Regions from separate parts of the Angustibacter sp. Root456 genome, predicted to be linked through region 4. Evidence: predicted binding sites of a transcription regulator. Region 4 holds the regulator's gene; each other region holds the start of a gene.
The links. The regulator HrcA, encoded in region 4, represses chaperone genes, less so after heat shock. The targets are predictions, from matches to a motif close to GNTNGCACTCGGNNNNNCCGAGTGCNANC.
Positions count from the first base shown of each region.

Region 1: groES (co-chaperone GroES) is a predicted target of HrcA. The motif match lies at 4,445-4,473, and genes of this name have one in related genera.
Region 2: ASD06_RS14315 (FmdB family zinc ribbon protein) is a predicted target of HrcA. The motif match lies at 4,760-4,788, and genes of this name have one in related genera.
Region 3: groL (chaperonin GroEL) is a predicted target of HrcA. The motif match lies at 4,095-4,123, and genes of this name have one in related genera.

Region 1 is NZ_LMER01000015.1:82,991-90,463, reverse strand. Features, by position in the region: gene ASD06_RS08060 (MFS transporter) at 1-1,475, opposite strand, end outside; gene ASD06_RS08055 (MFS transporter) at 1,670-2,962, shown strand; gene ASD06_RS08050 (hypothetical protein) at 2,959-4,176, opposite strand; gene ASD06_RS08045 (biotin/lipoyl-binding carrier protein) at 4,195-4,416, opposite strand; gene groES (co-chaperone GroES) at 4,613-4,909, shown strand; gene groL (chaperonin GroEL) at 5,015-6,640, shown strand; gene ASD06_RS08030 (WhiB family transcriptional regulator) at 6,786-7,100, opposite strand; gene ASD06_RS08025 (MerR family transcriptional regulator) at 7,385-7,473, shown strand, end outside.
Region 2 is NZ_LMER01000019.1:196,220-203,692, reverse strand. Features, by position in the region: gene ASD06_RS14340 (DUF6326 family protein) at 181-672, shown strand; gene ASD06_RS14335 (DUF4386 domain-containing protein) at 708-1,460, shown strand; gene ASD06_RS14330 (FAD-binding dehydrogenase) at 1,491-3,143, opposite strand; gene ASD06_RS14325 (tetratricopeptide repeat protein) at 3,220-3,591, opposite strand; gene ASD06_RS14320 (S66 peptidase family protein) at 3,671-4,714, shown strand; gene ASD06_RS14315 (FmdB family zinc ribbon protein) at 4,816-5,157, shown strand; gene ASD06_RS14310 (S-methyl-5'-thioadenosine phosphorylase) at 5,224-6,045, shown strand; gene cpaB (Flp pilus assembly protein CpaB) at 6,042-6,722, shown strand; gene mscL (large conductance mechanosensitive channel protein MscL) at 6,816-7,259, shown strand; gene ASD06_RS18960 (hypothetical protein) at 7,324-7,473, opposite strand, start outside.
Region 3 is NZ_LMER01000013.1:32,948-40,420, reverse strand. Features, by position in the region: gene ASD06_RS05095 (uracil-DNA glycosylase) at 1-169, opposite strand, end outside; cyclic di-AMP (ydaO/yuaA leader) riboswitch at 344-487, shown strand; gene ASD06_RS19820 (transglycosylase family protein) at 492-1,193, shown strand; gene ASD06_RS05085 (pyridoxal-dependent decarboxylase) at 1,324-2,676, shown strand; gene ASD06_RS05080 (DUF3263 domain-containing protein) at 2,761-3,054, shown strand; gene ASD06_RS05075 (LytR C-terminal domain-containing protein) at 3,092-3,622, shown strand; gene ASD06_RS05070 (hypothetical protein) at 3,619-4,056, opposite strand; gene groL (chaperonin GroEL) at 4,277-5,902, shown strand; gene ASD06_RS05060 (threonine/serine exporter ThrE family protein) at 5,984-7,417, opposite strand.
Region 4 is NZ_LMER01000003.1:78,563-86,035, reverse strand. Features, by position in the region: gene ASD06_RS04270 (16S rRNA (uracil(1498)-N(3))-methyltransferase) at 1-351, opposite strand, end outside; gene dnaJ (molecular chaperone DnaJ) at 356-1,477, opposite strand; gene hrcA (heat-inducible transcriptional repressor HrcA) at 1,558-2,577, opposite strand; gene ASD06_RS04255 (Pr6Pr family membrane protein) at 2,627-3,271, opposite strand; gene ASD06_RS04250 (DUF3097 domain-containing protein) at 3,302-4,177, shown strand; gene ASD06_RS04245 (DUF4870 domain-containing protein) at 4,240-4,740, shown strand; gene ASD06_RS04240 (DUF4870 domain-containing protein) at 4,847-5,266, shown strand; gene hemW (radical SAM family heme chaperone HemW) at 5,297-6,511, opposite strand; gene ASD06_RS04230 (MOSC domain-containing protein) at 6,556-7,209, opposite strand; gene ASD06_RS04225 (long-chain fatty acid--CoA ligase) at 7,250-7,473, opposite strand, start outside.

The DNA of each region.
Region 1 (7,473 bases), on a different contig from region 4:
GGTCGGTGGGTGACCGCCGAGAGCGGCGACGCGACGTCCTCGAGGGACTTGCCCTCGGCGTTGACGCCCAGCACGACCTCGATGACCCCGCCGATCACCATGATGGCCGCGGCGATGAGGTAGCCGACGAACAGCTTGCCGGGGTTGTCGCCCTTGCCGATGAGCGAGCCGTAGAACACCGGCCCGATGGCGCCGAAGGTCTGCGCGATGGCGAAGAAGACAGCGATCGCCTTGGCCCGCACCTCCTGCGGGAAGATCTCGCTGACGGTGAGGTACGCGGCGCTGGCACCGGCGGAGGCGAAGAAGAAGATGACGCACCAGCAGATGGTCTGCGTGATCGCGTTGAGCATGCCGGCGTTGAACGCCCACGCGGTGATTGCGAGCAGGACGCCAGACAGGATGTAGGTGCCCGCGATCATCTTGCGGCGACCGAGGCTGTCGAACAGGTGGCCGATCGTCAGCGGCCCGATGAGGTTCCCCACCGCGAAGGCGATCAGGTACAGCGGCGCATCCGCCTTGTTGACGCCGTAGAAGGTCGTGAGCACGAGGGTGTATGTGAAGAAGATCGCGTTGTAGAGGAACGACTGCGTGATCATCAGCGCGGCCCCGAGCGTCGAGCGTCCGGGGTACTGCTTGAACAGCACTCGCACCAGCGACAGGTACCCGTGGTCGTCGGCCGGCTTGATGTCGATGGCCTTGGAGTCGTCGACCTTCTCGAGGGTCTGCCCGGACTCCTCGACCTCGCGCTCGATGACGCCGATGTTCTCCTCGGCCTCGTCCTCACGGCCGTGCATGATCAGCCAGCGCGGGCTCTCGGGCAGGTGGCGACGCAGCCCCCAGATGCACGCGCCGATGACCGGGCCGAGCAGGAAGCCGATCCGCCAGCCGAGGTTGATGTCGATCTGGTTCAGCAGGATGAAGGTGCCCAGCGTGCCGAGGATCGCACCGCCCCAGTACGTGCCGTTGACCGCGATGTCGACGCGTCCGCGGTACTTCGCCGGCATCATCTCGTCGATGGCCGAGTTGATCGCGGCGTACTCACCACCGATGCCGCTGCCCGCGATGAACCGCGTGACGTAGAGGAACACCAGGCCCAGGCCGTCACCGCTCCAGGTGAACGCCGTCAGCGCGTTGCCCACGAGGTACACGCCGAGGGTCACGACGAAGAGGTTCTTGCGGCCCAGCTTGTCCGACAGCCGCCCGAAGAAAAGCGCGCCGAACACCTCACCCAGCAGGTAGACCGTCGCGATGGCCCCGACCTGGGCGGCCGTCATGCCCAGCGAGTCCTTGTCCTGCAGCACCGGGCCGATCGCGCCGGCGATGGTGATCTCGATGCCGTCGAGCACCCAGGCGGTACCCAGGGCGATCACCATCCGGGTGTGGAACGGCGCCCAGTTCAGCCGGTCGATGCGGGCGGGGATGAGGCTCCGGATCGTCCCCGATGAGTCGGATCTGGTGTCCAACGTGTCACTCATGGCGACTCCTTGCCGGTCGTCGACCAGATGCGCTGCCCGGGGGCTCCGCTCGGCCGCTTTTGCCACGTTTGGCGAACGTCGGAAAGTTACGCCGGGTGCAGCCATCTCGCCCGTTGAACCAGCTGGCGTCCGGCCGAGCGCGTGGCCAGCAAATAGTTTGACGTCGAGATACCTCCTCGCCCACCCTGGACGTCATGTCCGCCAGCACCCCGCCCGCCGAAGAGGCAGAGACCGTCCCGGCGGCGGTGCCCGAGCGGCTCACCCGCCGCGGCATCCCGCGCGATGCGAACCTGCGCGTCCTGGCGGGCGCGACGCTCGTCAACACCGCCGGCAACGGCGCGATGATGACGACGTTCGCGCTCTACTTCACGCACAAGATCGGCCTCGCGGCGACGCAGGTGGGCCTCGCGCTGTCGGTGGCCGCGCTGTGCGGCATGCTCGCGCAGGTGCCGATGGGTCACCTCGGCGACGTGCGTGGCCCGCGCGAGGTGCTGAGCGCCCTGACCGCGGCGAGCGGCGTCACCGCGCTCGGCCTGCTGGTCACCCACAACCTGCTGGTGCTCTGCCTCGTCCTGGGCGTGCAGGCCGTGTTCGACCGCGGCGCGGGCGCCGTGCGCAACGGCTTCATCGCCCGGATCGCCGAGGGCGGCCGCGGCGTGGAGTTCAAGGCCTACCTGCGGGCCGTCACCAACGTCGGCATCTCGTTCGGCGCGCTGCTCGGCGGCCTCGCCCTCGCGATCGACCAGACCTGGGCCTACCTGGGCGTCTTCGCGCTCGACGCCGTGACCTTCCTCGCCACCTCGGTGGCCGTGCGCCGCCTGCCGCACCTCGAGCCCGCTCCAGCCCGCGCGCAGGGGGCCCCGCGCCTGCAGGTGCTGCGCGACGTCCCCTTCGTGGTCGTGTCGTTGCTGACGGGGATCTTCGCGATCCACTTCCTCGTGATGGAGCTGGCGATCCCGCTGTGGATCGCCGGCCACACCAGCGCGCCGAACTCACTCGTCGCCGTCGTCCTGCTCGTCAACACCGTCTCGGTCGCCCTGCTGCAGGTGCGGCTGTCGCGCGGCGCGACGTCGGTGCCGACGTCCGCGCGGGCGCTCGCCTTCGCGGGGGCGTGGATCCTCGTGGGCTTCACCCTCATCGCCTTCGCCGACGGCCAGGCGGTCTGGGTCTCGGTGCTGCTCGTGCTCGCCGGGGCCGGCGTCCACGTGGTCGGCGAGATGGTGGGTTCGGGCGGCCAGTGGGGCCTGCAGATGGGGCTCGCACCGCGCGACCGGCAGGGCCAGTACCAGGGCTTCGCCGGCATGAGCTTCTCGCTGTCGAACATCGTCGGGCCGCCGCTGATCGCGCTGCTGTGCATCAACTGGGGGACGCCGGGGTGGATCGTGCTCGGCGCCGTGATCCTCGCCGCGGGTCTGCTGAGCGTCCCGGTGTCGGCGTGGGCGCTGCGCACCCGGGAGCGCTACGGCGTCCTGTCGTACACCGGCTAGGGCAGGGGGCGCAGGAAGAGCACGTGCGGCCGCCCGGCCACGCGAGTGAGCGCGATGGTCGCTTCACCGGCGCCGTGCAGGCGCAGCTGGCGGCGCAGCTGGGCGGGGTCGATGGCGCTCCCGCGCTTCTTGATGGTCAGCGTGCCGACGCCGCGGTCGCGCAGCGCCGCCCGCAGCGCCTTGAGGTGGAACGGCATGACGTCCTCGACCGCGTACGAGTGCACGAGCGGTGACGCGGCCGGCTGGTCGGTGGTGAGGTAGGCGATCGTGGGGTCGATGAGCCGCGCGCCGAGCTGTGCGGCGACCTCGCCCACCAGCCCGGCGCGGATCACGGCGCCGTCGGGCTCGTGCAGGTAGGTCCCGACGGCGCCGGACGCCGGGCGGCCGGCCTCGGGGTCACCGAGCACCTCGTGGGTCGCGCCGGCGCCGTCGAGCACCAGCGCGCTGCGCGCGACGCCCTCGCGGGCGAGCGGCCCGCACCACAGCGCGCACTCGACGACGTCGCCGCCCACCGACACCCACTGCGCCTCGGCGCCGTCGGGCAGCAGACGGTGCGCGATGCCCGGCGCGAGCTTGGCCCCGGTGGCGGGAAAGTACTGGGCCACCTCGAGCACGAACGAGTACGGCGGTGAGAAGGCTTCGGGGTCGAAGGTGCGCTTCGAGCGCCCACCCGGCCCAGGTGCCGCCGTCCGGCGGGCCGGGTCGAGCCACACGCCGTCACCCGGCTCGAGCATCGCCGGCAGGTCGAGGGTCGTGACGTCGTGGCAGCGCACCTCGACGTCGGCCCAGTGCCGCAGGTTGACCGTGGCGAAGGCCGCGGTGAGCTCGTCGGCGTCGATCGCGAGCACCGGCAGCCCGAGGGCGGCGAAGGCCATGGCGTCCGAGCCGAGGCCGCAGCCGAGGTCGGCCACCCGGCGCACCCCGGCGCCCACGAACCGTCTCGCGTGGTGCGCGGCGACCGCGAGCCGCGTCGCCTGCTCGAGCCCGTCGGGCGTCAGCAGCATGGCGTCGGCGAACGGCCCGAGCTTGTCGTGGCCCTTGGCGCGCAGCCGCGACTGGGTCAGCGCCGCGGCGACCAGGCCGGGGTCGTGGCCCTCGCTGCGCAGCCGCTCGCCGAGCGCGATCGCGGACTGCTCGTCGTACGGCGGCAAGGACTCCAGCAGCGCCCAGCCCTCAGGCGTGAGCAGCGAGCGCATCGCGGTGAGGTCAGTCATGCAGCAGGACGACCCCGGCTACTTGGTGTCGACGACGACGATCAGGTCGCCCTCGTTGACGACGTCACCCTCGGCGACGCCGACCTCCGCGATGGTGCCGGCCCACTCGGTCTCGACCGGGATCTCCATCTTCATCGACTCCAGCAGCACCACCATGTCACCGGCCGCCACCTCGTCACCTGGTGCGACGAGCACGTTGATGACGTTGGCCACGAGCTCGGCCTCGACGCGCTGCCTCATCGACCCTCCGGGATCTGCTCGGCCGCGATCTGGCACTCAGGTTGACCGAGTGCTAACGCGCGGCATAGATTCTTCTTGGCACTCTCCCCGTGAGTGTGCCAGATCGTGAGCCCCGCTCCGACCCCCGCGACGGCGGTGCGACGGCCCACACCGCCAATCGTTCATCCGCGACATTCCCGAAGGGGGAGGTCAGCAAGTGTCGGTCAGCATCAAGCCGCTCGAGGACCGCATCGTGGTCAAGGCTCTCGAGGCCGAGCAGACGACGGCCTCCGGGCTGGTTATCCCGGACACCGCGAAGGAGAAGCCCCAGGAGGGCGAGGTCCTCGCCATCGGCCCGGGCCGCATCGACGACAACGGCCAGCGCGTGCCGCTCGACGTCAAGGTCGGCGACAAGGTCATCTACAGCAAGTACGGCGGCACCGAGGTCAAGTACGCCGGCGAGGAGTTCCTCATCCTCTCGGCGCGCGACGTCCTCGCGGTCGTCGAGAAGTAACCCCGCGGGCCTCGAGCCCGCTCAGCAACCGCCCCGGCGGCCCGGATCGCCGGTGCCCCCGGGGCGGTTGCTCTTCACCCCCCTGCGAAAGGCACCAGACTTCACATGGCCAAGACCCTGGAGTTCGACGACTCCGCCCGCAAGTCGCTCGAGCGCGGTGTCGACGCGCTCGCCAACGCCGTCAAGGTGACCCTCGGCCCGAAGGGCCGCAACGTCGTCATCAGCAAGGCGTGGGGCGCCCCGACGATCACCAACGACGGCGTCACCATCGCCCGTGAGGTGGAGCTCGAGGACCCCTACGAGAACCTCGGCGCGCAGCTCGCCAAGGAGGTCGCCACCAAGACCAACGACGTCGCCGGTGACGGCACGACGACCGCGACGGTGCTCGCCCAGGCGATGGTGCACGAGGGCCTGCGCAACGTCGCGGCGGGTGCGGCCCCGGCCGAGCTCAAGCGCGGCATGGACGCGGCCGTCGAGGCGGTCAGCGAGGCGCTGCTCAAGGCGGCGCGCGACGTCGACGGCAAGGACGACATCGCCCACGTCGCCACCATCTCGGCGCAGGACCGCGGCATCGGCGAGCTCATCGCCGAGGCCTTCGACAAGGTCGGCAAGGACGGCGTCATCACCGTCGAGGAGTCCTCGACCACCGCGATGGAGCTCGACTTCACCGAGGGCATGCAGTTCGACAAGGGCTACCTGTCGCCGTACTTCGTCACCGACGCCGAGCGCATGGAGGCCGTGCTCGAGGACGCCTACGTCCTCATCCACCAGGCCAAGATCTCCTCGGTGCAGGACCTCCTGCCGCTGCTCGAGAAGGTCGTCCAGACCGGCAAGCCGCTGTTCGTCGTGGCCGAGGACGTCGAGGGCGAGGCGCTGTCGACGATCGTCGTCAACAAGATCCGCGGCACGTTCAACGCCGTGGCCGTCAAGGCTCCCGGCTTCGGCGACCGCCGCAAGGCCATGCTCGGCGACATCGCCGTGCTCACCGGCGGCGAGGTCATCAGCGAGGAGCTCGGCCTCAAGCTCGACCAGGTCGGCCTCGAGCAGCTCGGCCGCGCCCGCCGCGTCGTGGTCACCAAGGACGACACCACGATCGTCGAGGGTGCCGGCGACGCCGACCAGGTGCAGGGCCGGATCAACCAGATCCGCGCCGAGATCGAGCGCACCGACAGCGACTGGGACCGCGAGAAGCTCCAGGAGCGCCTCGCCAAGCTCTCGGGCGGCGTGTGCGTCATCAAGGTCGGCGCCCACACCGAGGTCGAGCTCAAGGAGAAGAAGCACCGCATCGAGGACGCCGTCTCCGCGACGCGCGCCGCGATCGAGGAGGGCATCGTCAGCGGCGGTGGCTCCGCGCTGATCCAGGCCTCCACCGTGCTGGACGGCGGGCTGGACCGATCCGGCGACCAGGCCACCGGCGTCGCCATCGTCCGCAAGGCCACGGCCGAGCCGCTGCGCTGGATCGCCGAGAACGCCGGCCTCGAGGGCTACGTCGTCGTCGAGAAGGTGCGCGAGCTCCCCGCGGGCCACGGCCTGAACGCCGCCACCGGCGTGTACGGCGACCTGCTGGCCGAGGGCGTCATCGACCCGGTCAAGGTCACCCGCTCGGCGCTGCGCAACGCCGCGTCGATCGCCTCCATGGTGCTCACCACCGACACCCTGGTGGTCGAGAAGAAGGAGGAGGCCCCCGAGGCCGCCGGCGGCCACGGCCACGGCCACGGCCACGGGCACTGACCGCCCCGGCACACGACAGCGGCCCGGCACCCCTCGAGGGGTGCCGGGCCGCTGTGCTGCGTCTGCTGCTGCGTTTGCTGCTGCGTCTGCGGTTGCGTCTGCTGCTGCGTCGGCGGGGCTGGTCCGGAGCCGGCTGGCAGTGCGGCTAGACCGCCACCTCGGCCGAGGCCAGGCGGCGCGCCGTCTTGTGCTGGGCGTAGTACGCCTCGCGCTCGTCCTCGGTCATGCCACCCCACACGCCGTAGGGCTCACGTACCTTCAGGGCGTGCTGTCGGCACTGCTCCATCACCGGGCAGGTCGCGCACACGGCCTTGGCCGCTTCGTCGCGACGACGGCGGGCCGGGCCGCGCTCACCCTCGGGGTGGAAGAAGACAGCCGGGTCGACCCGACGGCACGCGCCGTCGTACTGCCACTCCCACAGGTCGGCGATGGGGCCAGGGAGCCGGGAGATCTCTGCCATGTCGTTCCTCCGTCGAAAGCGGATTATCGCCAGCCGCAGACCGCCCACTGCTCGAGCGGTGAAACGAATGCTGAAGCGCTTGTTGAACCACCTGTGAAGCGGTTCATGGATGAACTTAGTACCGCGCCAGCCTTGATTCAAGTCCCTTGATCATGAAAGTTGCCGGACCCCTCGGCCGCGAGCACGAATCGAGTCAGGAATTGGTCGAGTTGGCGCGATCGGGTAGCGCTGGGAGGCCCCGTGCGCACACAATGACCACGTGAGCGATGGCGTGCGTGATGGGCGTGAGTGAGCAGCAGCGAGCCGAGGTGCCCGCGTCGGCGGCGGACGGCCCGACCCTGACCGTGGCGGCTGTCGCGCGCCGGCTCGGCGT
Region 2 (7,473 bases), on a different contig from region 4:
GCTTGCTGAAGGCCGGGCGATGCCGCATCTGCGGCGGTAGATGGTGCTCGCGCCCGCCCGTAGGGGACTTGCGCCTCTGGTCAGGCCGACGCCAGTGCCGGAAGGGTGGATCGAGCGGGAAGGCCCGGTGCCCCGGGCCGCGGCTGCCGCACCCCCCTACGGCCACTTTGGGAGGCCACCATGCCCGCCCCGACCGCTTACGAGGACTACCGGATCAACGCACGCATCAAGATCTCCGCGCTCTGGACGTCCGTACTGTTCGTCTTCGGCTACGTCGACCTGTTCAGCTCGTTCCGGGGTGACGTACGGGCCGACATCGAGGCCGGCCGGATGTTCGCCTTCACCATCGGACCAGGCTTCCTGCTCGGGGCGACGGTCTACGTCCTCGTCCCCAGTCTCATGGTGTTCCTCAGCCTCGTGCTGAGACCGCGGGTCGCCCGGACGACCAACGTCGTCGTCGCCGTCCTCTACGCCGTCACGATCGTCGGCGGCACCATCGGCGAGTGGGGGTACTACGTCCTCGGCAGCGTCGCGGAGGCCGCTGCGTTGGCAGCCGTCGTCTACTACGCGTGGACCTGGCCCAAGGTGGCTGGCCCCGCCGGCGCTCTCACCACCCACGCGGGATCAACCGCCCGGGCGCACGCGGCGCCCGCAGTGCGCGGCAAGCCATGACGCCCGGCCCGGTCGACGAACCAGGGAGGTCGCCCGTGACCACGCGCACCAGGACCCTGCACCGGGTGAACGAGAAGGACGGTGCCCCGCGGCCGCACCGGCGGACGGCGGTCAGCGTCGGGGTCCTGCTCATCGTGTGCACGGCCGCCAGCATCCTCAGCGTCGCACCTCTCGGTTCACTTCTGGACCGCCCTGTTGACCTGGCCCGCCTGGCCGCCAGCGACAACCGCGTCGTGCTCGCCGCACTGATCGAGTTCGTCGCTGCGGCGACCGGCTCCGGCATCGCGATCGCGCTGTACCCGGTGCTGCGCCCGTACGGGCGCGCCCTGGCCCTCGGGGCCGCGGCCGCCCGGACGGTCGGAGGTGTCTTGGTGTTGGTTGGCACCCTCGCCCTGCTGGCGCTGCTTTCTCTGGCGCAGGGGTCGACGAGCCCCGGCCCGACCGACGGCGCCGCCACCGAGGCATCCGTGCGCGTGCTGCTCGCGGTCCGGGACTGGGAGGCGAACTTCCTGCTCTCGCTACCGTTCCTGCTGGGCGCCGCCCTGTACTACTGCGTGATGTACCGCGCGACCGTCGTCCCGAGATGGCTGTCGGCGTGGGGCCTCGTCGGGGTCGGGTTGTCGCTCGTGGCCACCCTCAGCGCCGGGTTCACCCAGGACTTCGGCTTCACCACCTCCAGCACCGCGCTGAACGCCCCCATCGCGCTGCAGGAGATGGTGCTGGCGTTCTGGTTGATCGCCAAGGGGTTCAACGCCCAGCCGGGCCCGCAGGCGCCGTCCGCATCCTGACGAGATCGCGTCCCGGCCCCTGGCTCAGCCTCAGGCCGTGGCGGCCGCCGCGGCGCGACCGGCCGCACGTCCGCTGAACAGGCAGCCACCGAGGAACGTGCCCTCGAGCGAGCGGTACCCGTGCATGCCCCCGCCGCCGAAGCCGGCCACCTCGCCGGCCGCGTACAGACCCGGGAGCGGCTCGCCGTCCGGACGCAGCACGCGTCCCTGCAGGTCGGTCTCGAGGCCGCCGAGGGTCTTGCGGGTCAGCACCCGCAGCCGGACGGCGATGAGCGGGCCGGTCGAGGGGTCGAGCAGCCGGTGCGGCGTCGCCGTCCGGATCAGCTTGTCACCGCGGTAGCGCCGGGCGCCGTGGATCGCGGTGACCTGGGCGTCCTTGCCGAAGGGGTTCTCGATCTCGCGGTCGCGCGCCGTGACCTGGGCCTCCAGCTCGTCGTGGTCGATCAAGGCCTCGCCCACCAGCGCGTTCATGCCGTCGACGAGCTCGCGCAGGGTCTCGCGGACGACGAAGTCGACGCCCCGCCGCTTGAAGGCCTCGACCGGCGCCGGCGCCCCCGGCTTCACGCGCGACAGCACCTGCCGGACGTCTTTGCCGGTGAGGTCGGGGTTCTGCTCCGACCCCGACAGCGCGAACTCCTTCTCGATGATCTTCTGCGTCAGCACGAACCACGTGTGGTCGTGGCCGGTGCGCAGGATGTGCTCGAGCGTGCCGAGGGTGTCGAAGCCGGGGAAGTACGGCGCGGGCAGCCGCCGGCCGAGCGCGTCGACCCACAGCGACGACGGCCCCGGCAGGATGCGGATGCCGTGCCCCGGCCAGATCGGGTCGTAGTTCTCGATGCCCTCGGTGTAGTGCCACATGCGGTCGCGGTTGACCACCGAGGCGCCCGAGGCCTCGGTGATGGCGATCATCCGGCCGTCGACGTGCGCCGGGACGCCGGTGAGCAGCTCGCGCGGCGGGGCGCCGAGCCGCTCGGGCCAGCTCGCGCGCACGAGGTCGTGGTTGCCGCCGATGCCGCCGCTGGTCACCACGACGGCCTGCGCCGACAGCTCGAACGCCCCCACCTCCACGCGCGACGACGCCACGCCCCGAGCCAGGTCGTTCGGCTCGAGCACGGCCCCCCGGACGCCCGTCACGGCGCCGTCGGTCACCACCAGCTCGTCGACGCGGTGGCGCGGGGCGAGGCGCACGAGCCCGCGGGCGACGCCGTCGCGGACGCGCCGCTCGAACGGCGCGACGACGCCCGGCCCCGTGCCCCAGGTGATGTGGAAGCGCGGGACTGAGTTGCCCGGGCCGTCGGCCAGGTAGCCCCCGCGCTCGGCCCAGCCGACCACCGGGAAGAACCGCACCCCCTGCTCGCGCAGCCAGGTGCGCTTCTCGCCCGCGGCCCACTCGACGTACGCGCGGGCCCAGCGGCGGGGCCAGTGGTCCTCGCGCTCGCGGTCGAAGCCGGCGGTGCCGAGCCAGTCCTGCCAGGCGAGGTCGAAGGAGTCCTTGACGCCCATCCGGCGCTGCTCGGGGCTGTCGACGAGGAACAGGCCGCCGAACGACCAGAACGCCTGGCCGCCGAGGTTGGCCTCGGACTCCTGGTCGACCAGCACCACGCGGCGTCCGGCATCCACCAGCTCGGCGGTGGCGACCAGGCCGGCGAGGCCGGCTCCGACGACGACGACGTCAGCGTCCATGGCCGCACTCTGCCAGAGCGACCGCACCCTAGGCGGGAGTGAGGGCAGGAGGGGGCGGCGAGGTCAGGCGGAGAGGTCAGGCGGAAAGCCGGACGGCGTCGTCGGCGCGGGCGACGTGCTCCTCGCGCGGGTCGAGCGCGGCGGCCAGCCGCAGCCAGCGGCGCGCCTCGTCGTGTCGGCCGAGCCGGGTGAGCGTGCGTCCGAGCAGGTGGGCGCTCTCGGCGTCCGACGGGTCGGCGGCCACCAGCCGCTCGGCCACCTCGCGGGCGCGCTCGAGGGCGGCGAACCGGTAGTAGGCGAGGGCGAGCAGGCGCTGGGCAGCAGGCGCGGCGAGGTCGACGGCGTCCAGGCGCTCCAGCGTCGAGATGGCGTGGCGCGGGTGGCCGTCGGCGAGGTACTGCTCGGCGAGGCGGAAGAGCTCGTAGCCCGTGGGCTGCTGCGTGGTCACGGCGACTCAACAGCGGGACGGGTCCGGCCATTCCGAAACGCCGCGAGCACGGGACGCCCGCGATGCCTAAGGTCGACCCATGGAACTGGTGTCACCTCGCAAGGCCAGCCCCGGCGACAAGGTGGCGGTGCTGTCGCCGTCGTTCGCTGCTCCGGCCGTGGCTCCGGCGGTGCACGAGCAGGCGCTCGAGCGGCTGCAGGAGATCACCGGCCTCGTGCCGGTCGAGTACCCGACGACCCGCCGGCTCGGGGCCACGGCCCGCGATCGGGCCGACGACCTGAACGCGGCGTTCGGCGACCCCGACATCCGCGCGGTCGTCGCGACCATCGGTGGGGACGACCAGATCACCGTCGTCCCGCACCTCGATGCCTCGCTGGTCGCCCACGACCCCAAGCCCTTCCTGGGCTACAGCGACAACACCAACCTGCTGAGCTGGCTGTGGACCCAGGGCGTGGCCGGCTTCTACGGCGGCTCGACCCAGGTGCAGCTCGGCCCCGGCCCGCACGTCGATCCGGTGCACGAGCAGTCGCTGCGCGCGGCCCTGCTGACGGGTGAGCGCCTGGAGGTCACCGAGCCGGGCGAGTCCGAGGACATCGGGCTCGACTGGAACGACCCGCGAGCGCTGAGCGAGTTCGGCGAGCGCGGGCCCACCGAGCCCTGGGCCTGGGCCGGTCCCGAGCGGTCGGTCACCGGACGCACCTGGGGCGGCTGCATCGAGGTGCTGCAGTGGCTGCTCACGGCGGGGCGGTTCCCGACCGACCCCTCGGTGCTCGACGGCGGCGTGCTGCTGCTCGAGACGTCGGAGGAGCTCATCCCCGCCCGCGAGTTCGGCTGGATCCTGCGTTCGCTCGGCGAGCGCGGCCTGCTGTCGGCGGTCGACGCCGTCGTCGTCGCGCGGCCCCCGACGTCCGACTTCACGACGAGACCGTCGGACGACGAGCGGCGGGCCCGGCGCGCCGAGCAGCGTGACACCGCGGTGGAGATCGTGAACGCGTACAACGGCGACGCCGTGGTCGTCGCGGGGCCGCCGTTCGGCCACACCCGGCCGCAGTGGATCCTGCCGTACGGCGGGTTCGTCACGGTCGACGGCGCCGAGCGACGACTGTTCGCGGACTACGCCTGACGGCGGCGCCCGTCGCGTCGACGCAGCACTTGACGGGGTCGTACACTTGGCACTCGGACGACCGGAGTGCCAAGCCGGTCCCGGACCTGCGGAGGGCCTTCATGCCGACGTACGACTACGCCTGCACCCAGTGCGACCACGCTTTCGAGGTCGTGCAGGCCTTCAGCGACGACGCCCTCACGGTGTGCCCGCAGTGCGGTGGCCGGCTGCGCAAGGTGTTCGGCTCGGTCGGCGTCGTCTTCAAGGGGTCGGGCTTCTACCGCACCGACTCGCGCTCGTCGTCCACCTCGTCGTCGCTGCCCGCGGGCGGGTCGGGCGACGGCAAGGCCAAGAGCGACTCGGCGAGCTCGTCGTCCGGCTCGTCGTCCGGGTCGTCGAGCTCCTCCAGCGGCTCGTCGGCCAGCTCCTCGAGCGGGTCGTCGGGCTCGACGTCGGCCGCCTGAGCCGGTTGTCCACAGGCGGCCGCTGAGCCGCCGGGTCGCGGGTCGCCGTCGCCCTAGGCTGGGTGCATGAGCGATCACGCGTCCGGCACCGCGCCCGTCGGGGTCATCGGCGGTTCAGGCTTCTACTCCTTCCTCGACGACGCCCGCGAGGTGCGGGTCGACACCCCGTTCGGTGCGCCGAGCGACGCCCTCACGGTGGGTGAGGTGCGCGGCCGGCCGGTGGCGTTCGTGCCCCGGCACGGGCGCGACCACCGCTACCAGCCGCACCGCGTGAACTACCGGGCCAACCTGTGGGCGCTGCGGGCGGTGGGGGTGCGGCAGGTGCTCGCGCCGTGCGCGGTGGGGTCGTTGCGCGCCGACTACGGGCCGGGCACGGTCGTGCTGCCTGATCAGGTGCTCGACCGCACGTGGGGTCGAGCCCACACCGTGTACGACGGCGAGGGCCCGGTGGTGCACGTCTCGATGGCCGACCCGTACTGCCCGCGTGGCCGGTCCGCCGTGCTGTCGACCGCGGCGCGCGAGGGCGAGGAGGTGGTCGACGGCGGCACCCTGGTGGTGATCAACGGCCCGCGCTTCTCCAGCCGCGCCGAGTCGCAGTGGCACGCCGCCACCGGGGGCACGGTCGTGGGCATGACCGGCATGCCCGAGGCGTCGATCGCCCGCGAGCTGGCGATGTGCTTCACCTCGGTGGCGCTCGTGACCGACCTCGACGCGGGCGTCGAGGAGGGTGAGGGCGTGACCCACCACGAGGTGCTCGAGGTGTTCGGCCGCAACGTCGAGCGGCTCAAGGGGTTGATCGCCGGGGTCGTCGGGCAGCTGCCGGACGACGACACCTGCGCCTGCCAGCACGCGCTCGACGGCCAGCGGCTGCCGTTCGAGCTGCCGTGACGAGAACCCTGCGACGCCTGCGTGAGCGACTGACCGGCCAGCATCCTGAGCGGGGATGGGTACCGCTGCCGCGGCGGCGGCCCGCGCTGCGCCGGTGGCTGGCGGCCGGAGCGGCCGCCGCGGCGACGGCGAGCGCGTTGCAGGTGCTGGCCCCCGAGCCCGAACCCGGCCGCACGGTCGTCGTCGCCGCGCGGGAGGTTCCGGCCGGAGCCGCGCTGCAACGCGCCGACCTCCGCCTCGCCCCGAGGCCCCGCGCCGACCTGCCCGCGACCGCGATGACCCGAGTCGATGACGTCGTCGGCCGGGTCGTGTCCGCTCCCCTCGCTGCCCGGGAGGTGCTGGCCGCCAGCCGCCTGGTCGGTGGTGGTCTGCTGGTCGGCCAGCCGCCCGGCGCCGTGGCCGCGCCGGTGCGCGTGGCCGATGCCGCCGCGGCCGCCCTGCTGCACCCTGGGAGCCGAGTCGACGTCCTGGTGGCGATCGAGGGAGCCAGGTCGGCCCGCACCGTGGCCCGGGGTGCCACCGTCCTGGCGCGTCCCGACGCAGCGGGCGCCGGCCACCTGCTCGCCACCGACGACGCGTCGTCCGGCGGCCTGGTGCTGCTGGCGGTCGACGACTCGACGGCGGCGGCGCTGGCCCAGTCGGCCGCGGCCGGACCGCTGTCGGTGGTGCTCCGCTAGCTTGCGTCGCTTCCTGCCCGAGAGCGCTCGAGCGCGGTACGTTCGGCGCGTCGGGGCCGTACGGCTCAGCTCTCCAGCAGATCGGACGCAGCCATGCTCAAGGGCTTCAAGGACTTCATCACCCGCGGCAACGTCGTCGACCTGGCGATCGCGGTCGTCATCGGCACGGCCTTCGCGGCCGTGATCGCGGCCTTCGGCAAGGCAGTGATCCAGCCGATCATCGCGGCCTTCCCCGGGGCGACGAGCCAGGGCTGGGGCTTCTCCCTTCGCGGCGGCAAGCTCGAGAAGTCGACGTTCATCGACGTCTCGTTGCTCATCAACGCGATCATCGTCTTCCTGATCACGGCTGCCGTCGTCTACTTCGTCTTCGTCGTCCCGATGAACAGGCTGGCAGCACGCCGCAAGGCCGGCGTCGAGCCCGAGCCCGAGGCCCCGGCCGAGGACGTCCTGCTGCTCACCGAGATCCGTGACCTGCTGGCCCGCCAGGGCGGCGCCACCCCGCCGAGCAGCACCGGCACCCCGCCCAGCACCCTGTGACGCGGCGGCTGGAGCGGCGTCCGTCCCAGCGGCGTCAGTCCCAGCGGGGTCAGTCCCAGCGGTGTCAGTCCCAGTGGGGCGGTCGCTGCTCCAGCAGCCAGCGCTCGTGCTCGTCGCGGGCGGCCTCGGCGTCGGGCGTCTCGCCCCAGCCGACGTCGGTGTCGTCCTTCGTCTGCTCGAGCCCCTCGCCGGGCTCGGCACCGGTCGGCTGCTC
Region 3 (7,473 bases), on a different contig from region 4:
AGGGCTGGCGGAAGGCGCGCAGCACGTGCTCGCCGGCGGGCAGGTAGCCGTGCCCCGCGGCCGCCTCCGCCCGCAGGAAGTCGCCCATCGCGCGGATCTGCGGCTCCACCGCCTCGAGCGCGCGGGCCCAGCCGGGCTCCACCAGGTCGCTGAGGGGTCGGCTCGGCACCGGCGCACTGTATCGAGGGGGATCCACCGGCAGAAGATGATCACTCTTAGCGATCATGCCAATGCTCCAAGTGACGTAACCATGTTGTGATCTTCGGAGGCCTCACGTACCGTCGTGGAGTCGTCCTGACGTACCGCGCCCGCAGCGCCGAGCTCCACCCAGCGGGTCGCGGCTCCTAGATACACGCCGTGGGTGGAGGCGGGGGACCCAACGTACGTGACCGCTTCGGTGGTCTTGGGGTGAAGCCAGCGCGACTGGCCGGGTACTCACGAACCCGAACCCGACAGCTCACCTCGAAGGCGCTCACCGTGAGAGGTCACCCATGTCTTCGTACTCCCCTCGTCACCGCGCCCCCGCGGCTGCGAACCGCTCCGCGCGTCTCGTCGCCGGCGTCACCACGGCCGGCGCCGTCGTCGCCGCACCCCTCGCCCTCGCCAGCCCGGCCCACGCGGCCAGCGGCTCCACGTGGGACCGCCTCGCCCAGTGCGAGAGCAGCGGGAACTGGGCCATCAACACCGGCAACGGCTACTACGGCGGCCTGCAGTTCTCCTCCAGCACCTGGCGCGCGTTCGGTGGCGGCGCCTACGCCTCCACCGCCAACCACGCGTCGCGCGCGGAGCAGATCGTCATCGCCGAGCGCGTGCTCGACGCCCAGGGCTGGGGTGCGTGGCCGTCGTGCTCGCGCAAGCTCGGCCTGAGCCGCGCCGACGCCGCCGGCGCGCCGCGCGTGAGCCGCTCGACCAGCCGCACCGCGATCAAGCACACGGTGAAGAAGACGGTGAAGAAGAAGGCCGCCGCCAAGGTCACGCACCGCACGCGCACCCACCGCGCCGCCAAGAAGGTCGCGACGACCCGAGCGGTGCGCGGCCAGTACCTCGTGCGCTCGGGCGACACGCTGAGCAAGATCGCCGCTCAGCAGCACGTGCGCGGCGGCTGGCGCGCGCTGTACCTGAAGAACAAGCGCCTCGTGGGCTCCAACCCCGACCGCATCTTCGTGGGCCAGCACCTGGCGCTGCCCCGCTGATTCGGGCTGACCTGGGCTGACCTGGGCTGACCTGGGCTGACCTGGGCTGACCTGGGCTGACCTGGGCTGACCTTCGCGCGGGCGGCAGCGGAATCTCGCAGCCGCCCGCGCGCTGCTTACACTCACGCACGTGCACCGATTCGACTCCGACGTCGAGGCCCTGAGCCAGGCCGTCCTCGACTACACGCTCAAGCGCTCGCGGATGCACCCGGTGCCGCTCGACGGGCCCCGCTCGGCCGCCGAGCTCGACGAGGCCGCGGGCCGCACCATCACCGCCGGTGGCCTCGGGGGCCAGACGGCCCTCGAGCTGTTCACCGAGGTGCTCGCCCCCGCCTGCATCTCCACCGACCACCCGCGCTACCTGTCGTTCATCCCGTGCGCGCCCACCGAGGCCAGCACGCTGTTCGACCTCGTGGTGGGCGCGTCGTCCATCTACGGCGGCTCGTGGCTCGAGGGTGCCGGTGCCGTGCACGCCGAGAACGCCGCCCTGCGGTGGATCAGCGACCTCGTGGGGCTGCCCGAGGGGGCGGGGGGAGTCTTCGTGCCGGGCGGCACCATCGGCAACCTCTCGGCGCTCGTCGCGGCGCGGCACGCGGCCAAGGTGAGCCGTGCGGGCGACCCGCCCGCCCGCTGGAAGGTGGCCGGCACCACGCAGGCGCACTCGTCGATCAAGAGCGCGTGCGACGTCATGGACGTCGACTTCGTCGGCGTGCCGGTCGACGAGCACGGGCGGCTCACCGGTGAGAACCTGCGCCGCACGCTGGAGACCGTCGGCGCCGACGGGCTGTTCGCCGTCGTGGCCACGGCCGGCACCACGAACTTCGGCATCGTCGACGCCCTCGACTCCGTCGCGGACGTCTGCGCCGAGCTGGGCGCGTGGTTCCACGTCGACGGTGCGTACGGCGGCGCCGGGCTGGCCGCACCGAGCATCCGCCACCGCTACGCCGGCATCGAGCGCTGTGACTCGTTCATCGTCGACCCGCACAAGTGGCTGTTCGCGCCCTTCGACTGCTGCGCGCTCATCTACCGCGACCCTCAGCAGGGCCGCGCCGCGCACACCCAGAAGGCCGGCTACCTCGACGTGCTCACCGACGCGGCCGAGTTCAACCCCTCGGACTACTCGGTGGGGCTCACCCGCCGGGCCCGCGGGCTGCCGTTCTGGTTCAGCCTCGCCACGCACGGCACCGACGCCTACACCGAGGCCATCGAGCGCACCCTCGAGGTCACGCGGTTCGCCGCCGCCGAGATCGAGCGGCGCGACTACCTGGAGCTGCTGCGCGAGCCCGACACCTCCGTCGTGGTGTTCCGGCGCGTGGGCTGGACGCCGCAGCAGTACCAGCTGTGGTCCGACCGCCTGCTCATCGCCAACCTCGCGTTCGTCGTCCCCACCTCGCACGAAGGGGAGACCGTCACGCGCTTCGCCATCGTCAACCCCAACACCACCGAGGGTGACATCTCGACCATCCTCGACACGATGGCATGACACGCGATCGACTGAGGGTGCGGCGAATGACAACGCTGTGGTTTACGCTCTACCGTGGAACGCACGCCGAGCAGGAGGGTCAGCATGGACGCCGCAACGACCGACCGCACCGCCGACACGGTGGCCAGCGGGCTGTCCGAGCGCGACCGCGAGGTCCTGTCCTTCGAGCGGCAGTGGTGGAAGTACGCGGGCGCGAAGGAGCAGGCGATCCGCGAGCTGTTCGACATGTCCGCCACCCGCTACTACCAGGTGCTCAACGCCCTCATCGACCGGCAGGACGCCCTGGAGTTCGACCCGATGCTGGTCAAGCGCCTGCGTCGCATGCGCGCCTCGCGCCAGCGGGCGCGTTCGGCGCGCCGACTCGGCCTGCAGGTCTGACCCTGCCCGGCTGCGCCGGCTGCCGGGGGTGCGCGGCATGAGCACCGGCTTCCCCGAGCGCCGCGGCGCGCACCGCCCGGCGAGCCAGGGCCCGACGTCGGCCATCCCGTGGCTCGTCGCCGCCGTGGCGATCCTGCTCATCGTGGGGTTCGCGAGCGGCTGGTTCACCGGCTCGGACGCGCCGGCGTCCAGCACCGTCAAGGCCGGCTCCTCGCCGTCGACCGCCAAGACCGCCAAGGGGTCGACCACGAAGACGGCGGCGCCCGCCCCGACCACCCCGGCGCCCACTGCCGACCGCACCCTGCCCGTCACCGTCCTGAACTCCACGTCGACCAGCGGCCTGGCGAGCAAGGGGGCAGCCCGGCTGAAGACGGCCGGCTGGGCCATCCGCAGCACCGGCAACTACCGCGGGGGCGTGAGCGGCACCACGGTCTTCTACGGCAGCGCGTCCCTGCGCGCCACGGCCCAGGCCGTGGCGGCCGATCTGGGACTCGGCACGGTCACCGAGTCGGCCGACTTCGGGTCGAACCGGGTGACGGTGGTGCTGGACGGCGACTTCCGGCCCTAGCGCCCGTCGGGCTCGGGTGCGAGGTAGCCGCCGGCCACGAGACCGGCCCGCCGCTCGAACACGTTCCCCAGGGCGGTGTCACGCACCGTGGCCAGCGACCAGAGCGTGGCCAGCCCGTAGGCCAGCGGGAAGCCGGCGACGCCCAGCAGCCAGGCCCACTGCACGCTGTGCCGCGCCTCGTGAGCGAGCAGCTGGGGCCGGGTCGCCAGCGCGGCGTCGTCCAGGCGCAGCAGGATCACGTCGCCGATCGTCAGGGCCGGGGCGCGCGGCGCCGGGAAGCGCGAGCGATACCCCGCGGCCACGATCGTGCCGTGTGGTCCGGGGTGCAGCCGCGCGTGGCCCAGCCGCGCGAGGAGCAGCCCCAAGGGGGTCGCCAGGGTGAGCACGTTGACCACCTGGCGCACCCGGTCGCGTCCGCGAAGCCCCGCACCCATGCCGTGATCATGCACGTCAGCGCACCCTGTGCCCAACCATTTGCACTCAAGGGGGCCGAGTGCTAATCATTGACCTAGCACTCTGCAACCCCGAGTGCTACAGACGTCGACCGCCTGGTGAGGGCGCCGGCCGGTGCGTGACCAGAGCGCTCCGGCCCCGCTCGTCCGTCGCGGGCACCACGCGGTCACCACCACCCGATCACGGGAGGAACCCGAGAGCATGGCCAAGATCATCGCCTTCGACGAGGAGGCCCGCCGCGGGCTCGAGCGGGGCATGAACACCCTCGCCGACGCCGTGCGCGTCACGCTCGGTCCCAAGGGCCGCAACGTCGTCCTGGAGAAGAAGTGGGGCGCCCCCACGATCACCAACGACGGTGTGAGCATCGCCAAGGAGATCGAGCTCGACGACCCCTACGAGAAGATCGGCGCCGAGCTGGTCAAGGAGGTCGCCAAGAAGACCGACGACGTCGCCGGTGACGGCACCACCACCGCCACCGTGCTGGCCCAGGCGATGGTCCGCGAGGGCCTGCGCAACGTGGCCGCCGGCGCCAACCCGATGGCCCTCAAGCGGGGCATCGAGCAGGCCGTCGAGGCCGTCTCGGAGCAGCTGCTCGCCTCGGCCCGTGAGGTCGAGACCAAGGAGCAGATCGCCCAGACCGCCGGCATCTCCGCCGGCGACGCCTCCATCGGCGAGCTCATCGCCGAGGCCATGGACAAGGTCGGCAAGGAAGGCGTCATCACCGTCGAGGAGTCCAACACCTTCGGGCTCGAGCTCGAGCTCACCGAGGGCATGCGCTTCGACAAGGGCTACATCTCGGCGTACTTCGTCACCGACACCGAGCGCATGGAGACCGAGCTCGAGGACCCCTACATCCTCATCGCCAACTCCAAGATCTCGACGGTCAAGGACCTCCTGCCGCTGCTGGAGAAGGTCATGCAGTCGGGCAAGCCGCTGGTGATCATCGCCGAGGACGTCGAGGGCGAGGCCCTGTCGACGCTCATCGTCAACAAGATCCGTGGCACCTTCAAGTCCGTCGCCGTCAAGGCGCCGGGCTTCGGTGACCGCCGCAAGGCCATGCTGCAGGACATCGCGATCCTCACCGGTGGCCAGGTCATCAGCGAGGAGGTCGGCCTCAAGCTCGAGACCACCGACCTCGACCTGCTGGGCCGCGCGCGCAAGGTCGTCATCACCAAGGACGAGACCACCATCGTCGAGGGTGCTGGTGACGCCGAGCAGATCGCCGGCCGGGTGAACCAGATCCGCGCCGAGATCGAGAAGTCGGACTCCGACTACGACCGCGAGAAGCTCCAGGAGCGCCTCGCCAAGCTCGCCGGCGGCGTCGCCGTCATCAAGGCGGGCGCGGCCACCGAGGTCGAGCTCAAGGAGCGCAAGCACCGCATCGAGGACGCCGTGCGCAACGCCAAGGCGGCCGTCGAGGAGGGCATCGTCGCCGGCGGTGGCGTCGCCCTCATCCAGGCGGGCAAGACCGCGTTCGACAAGCTCGAGCTCGAGGGTGATGAGGCCACCGGCGCGAACATCGTGCGCGTCGCGGTCGAGGCCCCGCTGAAGCAGATCGCCATCAACGCCGGCCTCGAGGGCGGCGTCGTGGCGGAGAAGGTGCGCGGCCTGGAGTCCGGCCACGGCCTGAACGCCGCCACCGGCGAGTACGTCGACATGCTGAAGGCCGGCATCAACGACCCGGTGAAGGTCACGCGGTCGGCGCTGCAGAACGCCGCATCGATCGCCGCGCTGTTCCTCACCACCGAGGCCGTCATCGCCGACAAGCCGGAGAAGACCCCGGCGGCGCCGGGTGGCGACGGCGGCATGGGCGGCATGGACTTCTGATCCCAGAAGCCGACGCAGCACCGCGCGGGGCGGTCCTCCTACGGGAGGGCCGCCCCGTTCGCGTGCCGGGGTGCGAGCGCCTCAGTCGCGCAGCGACCCGGCGCTACGGCGCAGCAGCCGCCGGTGCCACTGGTCGAGCTCGCGCCGCAGGCGGCGCCCGACGAACGCGCCGAGGCTGACGCCGGCGGCCAGGCCGATGCCCGTCGCAGCGGCCCCGAAGAGCGAGCTCAGGCCGGGTCCGAGCGCCTGCGTCGGGCCCTGCTCGACGAGCTGGAACAGCCCCCGGTAGACCGCGAGACCGGGCAGCAGCGGCACGATCCCGGCCGTCGTGATGACCAGGCTGGGCACCTGCCAGCGCTCGGCCACCACCTGAGCCACCAGGCCGATGACGGCCGCCGCGAACGCCGACGACCCCGCCGGGCCGACCCCCGCCGTCGTCGCGGTGACGAAGGCCGCCCACCCCAGGCCGCCGGCTCCGGCCGCCACGACCACACCGCGGCCGCGGGTGTAGCCGGACACGGCGAACAGGGCCGAGACCCCGACGGCGGCCAGCACCTGCACCACGGGGTCGCTCGCGAGCGACTGGCTGGCGACCACGCGCAGAGGCACCCCCACGTGCTGGGCCATCGACAGCACCGTGACGATGCCGGCGACGATGCCCAGGGTCAGCACGAGCACCTCCAGGCCGCGCGCGCCGGCGGTGACGTAGAAGCCGTCGAGGGCGTCCTGGGCGGCGCCGACCACCGACAGGCCGGCCAGCAGCACGACGATGCCGGTGGCGACGACCAGCGACGGCGAGACCTGGCTGTCGCGCAGGGCGCCGCGCGGAACCAAAGACAGCAGCCCGACGGCCACGAGGGTCGGCATCGCCCCGCCGACCGCCTGGGTGAAGAACGCGGGCAAGCCCACCCGCTCGAGTGCCCGCTGCACGCGGTCGATCGCGGCGGTCGTAGCGGCCGCGATGCTCATGAGCAGCGGCCCGCCGCCCAGCAGCGCGGCGACCGCGGCGCCCATCCCGGCGAGCGCGACGGTCACGAGCCACCGCTGGTAGGGGTGCGGCGCGCGCACGGTCTCCTCCAGCCGCACCCGGGCCTGCTGGACGTCGAGGTCGCCGGCGGCGGCGTCGCGCACGATCGCCTGCAGGTGCTGCAGGCGGTTGTAGTCGGCCGCACGGACCTTCACCACGCGCAGCACGGTCATCGGCTCGTCGACCTCGCCGCGGTGGTACGACACGGTGATCGAGGTGTACGTGACGTCGACGTGGCACGACGACAGGCCGAAGCCCTCGACGAGGCGCAGCACCGACGCCGTGACGTCCAGCGCCGGCGCGCCGGTCGACAGCAGCGCCTCACCGGTGCGCAGTGCCAGGTCGATCACGGCGCGGGCGGTCGTGTCGTCGACGCCGTCGGCTCCGGCGGCCGGCGCGAGGGGACGCATCGGTGGGGACGACGACCGCACGGCGCGCGAGGCTCGGCGGCGCAGGGTCTCGCGGGCGGAGCGGGGCGTGGACGGCACGGACTCACTCTCCCAGGCGCGCGGCGCTCTCACCGACCCCGGCAGGGGCCAAGATT
Region 4 (7,473 bases):
GCGCTGGGCCTGCCACGGCACCACCTCGTCGACGCCGAGCTCGGTGGCCCCCTCGACCGCGAGGTCGTCGCGATCGCCCTTGGCCAGCGCCTGCACGAGCACGAAGCGAGGCTCGGGCTCGGGCTCGACATCGCGCTCGTCGACCCGCAGCACCAGCCGCGCGGGCTCGGCCGCCGTCACGGTGCAGCGCGCGACGGCGCCGCCGCCGTCGGCGAGGTCGACCCGCTCCCCCACACCGATCCGGCGCACCGTGGCCGCATGGCGGCCCTCCGCGCCGTCGAGCACGTACGTCGCACCCGCACCGATGCCGTCGAGCGCGCCCTCGTCGACGAGGAACAGCGGCGCCGTCACGCCGTCACTTCCCGCTGAGGGCGTCCCGCAACCGGCCGAACAAGCCGCTGCCGTGCGTGGCCAGCCGCCCCTCGGGCCGCTCCTCGCCGCGCAGCACCGCCAGCTGCTGCAGGAGCGCCCGCTGCTCGTCGTCGAGGTTCCTGGGCGTGTTGACCTCGACGTGGACGACGAGGTCGCCGCGGCCACCTCCGCGCAGGTGCGTGACGCCGAAGCCGCGCAGGGTCGTCACCTGCCCCGACTGGGTGCCGGGCTCGATGTCGAGCGTCTGCTCGCCGTCGAGGGTCTCCAGGGTGATGCTCGTGCCGAGGGCCGCCGCCGTCATGGGCAGCGCCACGGTGGCGTGCAGGTCGTCGCCGCGCCGCACGAAGGTCGCGTGGTTCGCCACCGCGATCTCGACGTACAGGTCACCGGCCGGGCCGTTGCCCGCGCCGACCTCGCCCTCGCCCGCGAGCTGGATGCGCGTGCCGGTGTCGACACCCGCGGGGATGCGGATCGTGAGGCTGCGCCGCGAGCGCACCCGGCCCTCGCCGGAGCACTGGATGCAGGGGTTGGAGATCACGGTGCCGAAGCCCTGGCAGGTGGTGCAGGGGCGCGAGGTCATCACGTTGCCCATGAAGGAGCGCTGCACGTGCTGCACCTGGCCGCGACCCCCGCAGACGTCGCAGGTGCGGGTGCCGGTGCCGGGCTGCGCGCCGTCGCCGTGACACGTCGGGCAGCCGACGGCGGTGTCGACCGAGATCTCCTTCTCGGTGCCGAACACGGCGTCCCGCAGGTCGACCTGCACGCGAATCAGCGCGTCCTGCCCGCGGCGCTGGCGCGAACGCGGGCCGCGCTCGCCCGTCGCGCCGCCGCCGAAGAAGGCGTCCATGATGTCGGTGAACGAGAAACCCTGGCCGAAGCCGGCCGCCCCGGCGCCGAAGGGGTCACCGCCGCGGTCGTACGCCGCCCGCTTGGCCGGGTCGCTCAGCACGTCGTAGGCGGCGCTGACGTTCTTGAACTCCTCCTCGGCCTCGGGCCCGGAGTTGACGTCGGGGTGCAGCTGGCGGGCCAGGCGGCGGTAGGCCTTCTTGATCTCCTCAGGCGTAGCGTCACGGGCCACGCCCAAGGTCTCGTAGTGGTCGCTCAAGGGTCCTTCTCTTCACGCGGTCGGTGGGTGTCGCGCCGGGCGCGACGGCGGGCGGTGGTGCGGGGTGCGCGGGGTGCGGCCTACCCGTCGAGCACCCGGGAGACGTAGCGCGCGACCGCGCGCACGGTGGCCATGGTCGTGGGGTAGTCCATGCGCGTCGGGCCGAGCACGCCCAGCCCGGCGACGACGTCGCGCCCGGTGCCGTAGCCGCTGGTGACGACGGAGGTGGTGCGCAGCGCCTCGTGGTCGATCTCGTGGCCGATGCGCACGGCAACCGCGCTGGGGTCGCCCGACAGCTCGCCGAACAGCCGCAGCAGCACGACGTGCTCCTCGAGGGCGTCGAGCACCGGGCCGATGCTGCCCGGGAAGTCCTGACCGAAGCGGGTGAGGTTGGCCGCGCCCGACATCACCACGCGCTCCTCGCGCTCCTCGACCAGCGCGTCCTGCAGCACGCCCACCACCGAGCGGGCGAGCTCGCGGTCGTCGGGCGACAGCTTGTCAGGGAGCGAGCGCAACCGGGTCGCAGCCTCGGTGAGCAGCCGGCCGGCCGACTCGGCGTTGATCCGGGCGCGGATCTCGCCGAGCACGGCGTCGTCGATGACGGTCGGCGTCTCGACGACCCGCTGCTCGACCCGGCCGGTGCCCGCGATGAGCACCACCAGCAGGCGCTGGGCGCCCAGCGGCACCAGCTCGATGTGGCGCACGGTCGAGCGCGTGAGCGAGGGGTACTGCACCACCGCGACCTGCTGCGTGAGCGAGGCCAGCAGCCGGACGGTGCGGTCGACGACGTCGTCGAGGTCGACGGCCCCCGACAGGAACCCGGCGATCGCGTGCCGCTCGGGCGCCGACATCGGCTTGACCTCGGTGAGCTTGTCGACGAAGAGGCGGTACCCGGCGTCGGTGGGAACGCGCCCGGCGCTGGTGTGCGGCTGGGCGATGAGGCCGTCGTCCTCCAGCGCCGCCATGTCGTTGCGGATCGTGGCGCTCGAGACGCCGAGCTGGTGGCGCTCCACGAGCGCCTTGGAGCCGACGGGCTCACGGGTCTGCACGTAGTCCTCGACGATGGCCCGCAGGACGGCGAGCCGACGCTCGTCGCTCATCCGGCACCTCCTCCGCCGCGCTGGCACTCCCTGCTTCTGAGTGCCAAGTCTACGGCGCCGACGCCGCGGACGCCGCATCCGCCCGACGCGGCAGCACTCGCTCCAGGCCCCACGCCCCCAGGGCGAGCGCGATGAACAGGACGGCCACGCCGACGCAGTTGAGCAGCACCTGGCCGTAGCCCAGCTCATCGACGTCGACGAACGGGTACGGGTACTCGTGCACCACGGCGCCGCGAGCCAGGGTGTAGGCGAGCCAGAGCAGAGGGAAGCCGAGCGAGGCCGCGACGGCGCGCCCGTCGATGCGCAGCCGGGGCCCGAACGCCAGCCAGCCCACCAGCGTGGCCGCCGGCACCACGTAGTGGAACACCGAGTCGGTCAGCGTCGAAGCCCACCCGTCGTGCTCCACGAGCGGGCGCAGCACCACCAGGTAGACCGCGCCGGTGACGGTGATGCACACGAGCGCGTCGAGGCGCAGCACGCGCCACCACCGCCCATCGCGCACCGGGTCGAGGGCCAGGGTCGCCGCCGCGACGATGACCAGCACGTTGCTCTGCACGGTGAAGAAGCTCACCAGCCGCACCAGACGCACGCCGAGAGTGTCGTCGCTCGCCGTCGCCGTGAGCACCAGCTGGAGCAGGAGGTTCGCTGTGGCGACGAGCGCCAGAGCGCCGTGCCACGCCCGAGACAGCGTCATGGCGGCACTGTAGGGCGGCAGGCTCGTAGCATCGCCGCCGTGGATCGATACGGCGACGACGTGCTCGCGGGCGACTGGAAGGTGCCGGCGCGCGGGCGCAGCACCGAGGTCGCCGCGCAGCTCGGTCTGGTGGTCGAGGACGTCGAGACCGGCTGGTGCGGGGCCGTCGTGCGCACCGAGAAGGCGGGCGGTGTGCACGTCGTGCACCTGGAGGACCGGCGCGGGCGCGTGCGCGGCTTTCCCCTGGGCCCGGGCTTCCTCGTCGACGGGCGGCCGGTGGTGCTGACCCGGCCGGTGGCGGCTGCTGCCGCTGCGCAGCGGCCCACCAGGACCGCGAGCGGCTCCACCGCCGTGCAGAACGCGCGGGCGCGGCTCGCTCGAGGCTCGCGCATCTGGGTCGAGGGACGCCACGACGCCGAGCTCGTCGAGAAGGTCTGGGGCGACGACCTGCGCGTCGAGGGCGTCGTCGTCGAGATGCTCGACGGCGTCGACGACCTCGCGGCGGCGGTGCGCGACTTCGCCCCCGAGCGGGGCCGCCGGCTCGGCGTCCTGGTCGACCACCTCGTGCCCGGCTCGAAGGAGTCGCGGCTGGTGGCCGAGGCCGTGGCGCAGCGCCGGTTCGCACCGCACCTGCTCGTCGTCGGCCACCCGTTCGTCGACGTCTGGCAGTCGGTGCGGCCGGAGCGGCTGGGGCTCGACGTGTGGCCGTCGATCCCCCGCGACGTCGAGTGGAAGCGCGGCGTGCTGGCCCACCTCGGCTGGCCGCACGCCACCCAGGTGGACGTCGCCCAGGGGTGGAAGCGCATCCTCGCGACCGTGCGGTCGTACGCCGACCTCGAGCCGGCGCTGCTCGGCCGGGTCGAGGAGCTGATCGACTTCGTGACGGCAGATCCCGAAGACGGCTGACCGCAGGTGCTTGCTCCCCTACGCTGTCGGGCGCACAGGGGAGACCACCACCGGGAGGAACAGTGACCCAGCAGCCTGACCCGAACGCCTCGCGTGAGGGTGAGCCGGACGCAGGCGCGACGCCGCCGCCGGCGCCGCCGACCTACGGCCAGCCGCCGACGCCGCCACCGCCCGCCCCCGGCGCGCCGGGCGGCTACCCGGGCCAGCCGGCGTACGGCCAGCCCACCGCCGCCGCCCCCATGAGCGACAGCGACGAGCGCATGTGGGCGATGCTCGCCCACCTCGGCGGCATCGTCCTAGGCTTCCTCGCCCCGCTGGTGGTCTGGCTGGTCTTCCGGGAGCGCTCGGCCTACGTCGACGACCAGGGCAAGGAGGCGCTGAACTTCCAGATCGCCATCCTCATCGGCTACGTCGTGGGGGGCGTGCTCAGCGTCATCCTCATCGGCTTCCTGGTGCTACTCGCCGTGTGGGTCATCAGCATCGTCTTCGCGATCATGGCCGGCATCGCGGCCAACCGCGGCGAGCGGTACCGCTACCCGGTGACGCTGCGCCTCATCAAGTAGTCCCACCTCCTCAAGTAGTCCCACCACCTGGATGGTCACCGCGATCCGGCCGCCAAGGCTGCCGGATCGCGGTCACCACGCCGGTACCGCCACCGAAGGGCGCCTGTTGAGCCAGCCGTACCCCCCGCCCCACCCGCCCTATGCAGCGCGGCCGCCGATGTCGCCGTCGGACGAGCGCACCTGGGCGATGCTCGCCCACCTCGCGCCGTTCGCCGGCTCGATCGTCGGCCTGCCCGTCGTCGGGCCGCTCGTGGTCTACCTGATGTACAAGGACCGCTCGGCGTTCGTCCGCCGGCACGCCGCGGCGTCCCTGAACTTCCAGATCATGCTGCTCATCGTGAGCGTGCTCGGGTTCGTGGTCGCCGTGCCGCTCGCGGTGCTCACCCTGGGGATCGGCCTGTTCGCCTTCGTGCTCGCCGCCGTCGTGGTCGCGGTCGCTGCGATCGTGCTGCAGGTCGTCGCCGCCCTGGCCGCCAACCGGGGCCAGGACTACCAGTACCCGCTCACGCCGACGCTGGTGAGCTGACCGACCCGGCTGGTCAGAGGACGCGGCTCGTCAGAGCAGCGCGCGCACCACTGCGTCGGCCAGCAGCCTGCCGCGCAGGGTGAGCACGATGCGCCCGGACGCCGCGGCGTCGGCCTCGACCAGCCCGTCGGCCACCAGCGTCGGCACGGCGGACCGTCCGGCGTCGGTGAGCACGGCGGTGTCGAGGCCCTCGCGCAGGCGCACCCCGAGCAGCACCCGCTCGGCGTGCTGCTGCTCGGGCGTGAGCACCTCGCGGGCCTGGGCCGGGCTGTGCCCGGCGCCGAGCCGGGCGGCGTACGCGCTGGGGTGCTTGACGTTCCACCAGCGCACGCCGCCGACGTGGCTGTGCGCCCCCGGCCCGAACCCCCACCAGTCGCCGCCCGCCCAGTAGCCGACGTTGTGGCGGCAACGCGTGCGCGGTGACGTCGACCAGTTGCTGACCTCGTACCACTGCAGCCCAGCCGCGGTCAGCACGGCGTCGGCGAGCTCGTACTTGTCGGCCTCGTCGTCGTCGTCGGGCATGGTCACCTCGCCCCGCCGCACCTGGGCGGCCAGCCGGGTGCCCGTCTCGACGACGAGCGCGTAGGCCGAGACGTGGTCGGGCTCGCAGGCCAGGGCCGCGCGCAGGCTCGTGCGCCAGTCGTCGAGCGACTCCCCCGGCGTGCCGTAGATGAGGTCGAGGCTGACGTCGAGCCCCGCCGCGCGGGCCCACGCCACCACCTGCGGCACGCGCTCGGGGTCGTGGGTGCGGTCGAGGGTGGCCAGCACGTGCGGCACCGCCGACTGCATGCCGAAGCTCACGCGGGTGAAGCCCTTGTCCCGCAGGGCCTTCAGCGAGTCGGCGGTGACGGAGTCGGGGTTCGCCTCGGTGGTGACCTCGGCGCCGTCCGCGAGGCCGAACCGCGCCCGCACGGCCTCGAGCAGCAGGCCGAGGTCGTCGACCGGCAGCAGCGTGGGGGTCCCGCCACCCACGAACACCGTGTCGACCGGTGGCGCCTGGTCACCGAGCACCCGGCCGGCGAGCGCCACCTCGGCACACGCCGTGCGCGCGTACGACGCCTGGCTGGCCCCGCCGCCGAGCTCGGTGGCGGTGTACGTGTTGAAGTCGCAGTACCCGCACCGCACGCTGCAGAACGGCACGTGCAGGTAGACCCCGAAGGGACGACGGCCCAGACCCTCCCGGGCAGCGGCAGGCAGCGCGCCGTCGTCGGGCACGGGCTCGCCGTCGGGCAGGGCGCTGGGCATGGCCTCATCGTCCCAGCCGCTGCGGTCGCGCTGCGGGCCGGGCGTCAGGCGCGGGTCAGTGACCGCTCCGCGAAGCCGCGCAGCACCGGCGCCAGGTCGAGGTCGCCCGCCGCCGCGGCGTCGACGAGCCGCTGGCCGATCTCGGCGTCGAACCGCAGGAAGCAGTCGCCGATCGTGACGCCGTGCGCCGGGCGCCGCTCGACGGCGATCCGGTCGCCCGCAGCCACCGTGCCCTCTCGCACCACGCGCAGGTAGGCCCCCGGCGCGCCGTGGTCGGTGAACCGCTTGACCCAGTGCGGCTCGTCCATCCACCGCTGGAAGGTCGAGCAGGGGATGCGCGGCATGGTCACCTCGAGCACCACTCCGTCGTCCGGGTCCCCGACGTGCCACTGCTCGCCGATGACGGCGCCGGTGACGTCGAGGCCGGTGGTGCGCAGGTTCTCGCCGAACGCGCCCGGCTCGAGCTCGCGGTCGAGCTGGCCGGCCCACCACGAGACGTCCTCGCCGGCGTAGGCGTACACCGCCTTGTCGGGGCCGCCGTGGTCCTGGGTGTCCATCTGCCGGTCACCCTCGACGCCGAGCCGGTGCACCATCGACCGGCCGGTCACGGCGCGCTTGTCGATCGCCGTGAGGTTGCCGGCCCACGGGTCGTCCGGCCGCAGCTCGTGGACGACGCACACCGCCTCGATCAACGCCATGGCGCAAGTTCACCACACGTGCGGACGTCGGACGCCCTACTCACCCGGAGTGAGGGCCGGCGTAGAAGGCGTCGAGCACGTCGGCGTAGCGGGCCTCCACCACCCGGCGGCGCAGCTTGAGGGACGGCGTGAGCTCACCGGTCTCGACGGTCAGGTCGTGGTCGAGGACCTGGAACTTCTTGACCGTCTCCCACCGACCCAGACCGCGGTTGAGCTCGTCGACGTAGTGCTGCACCATCTCGCGCACCTGCGGGGCGGTGACGA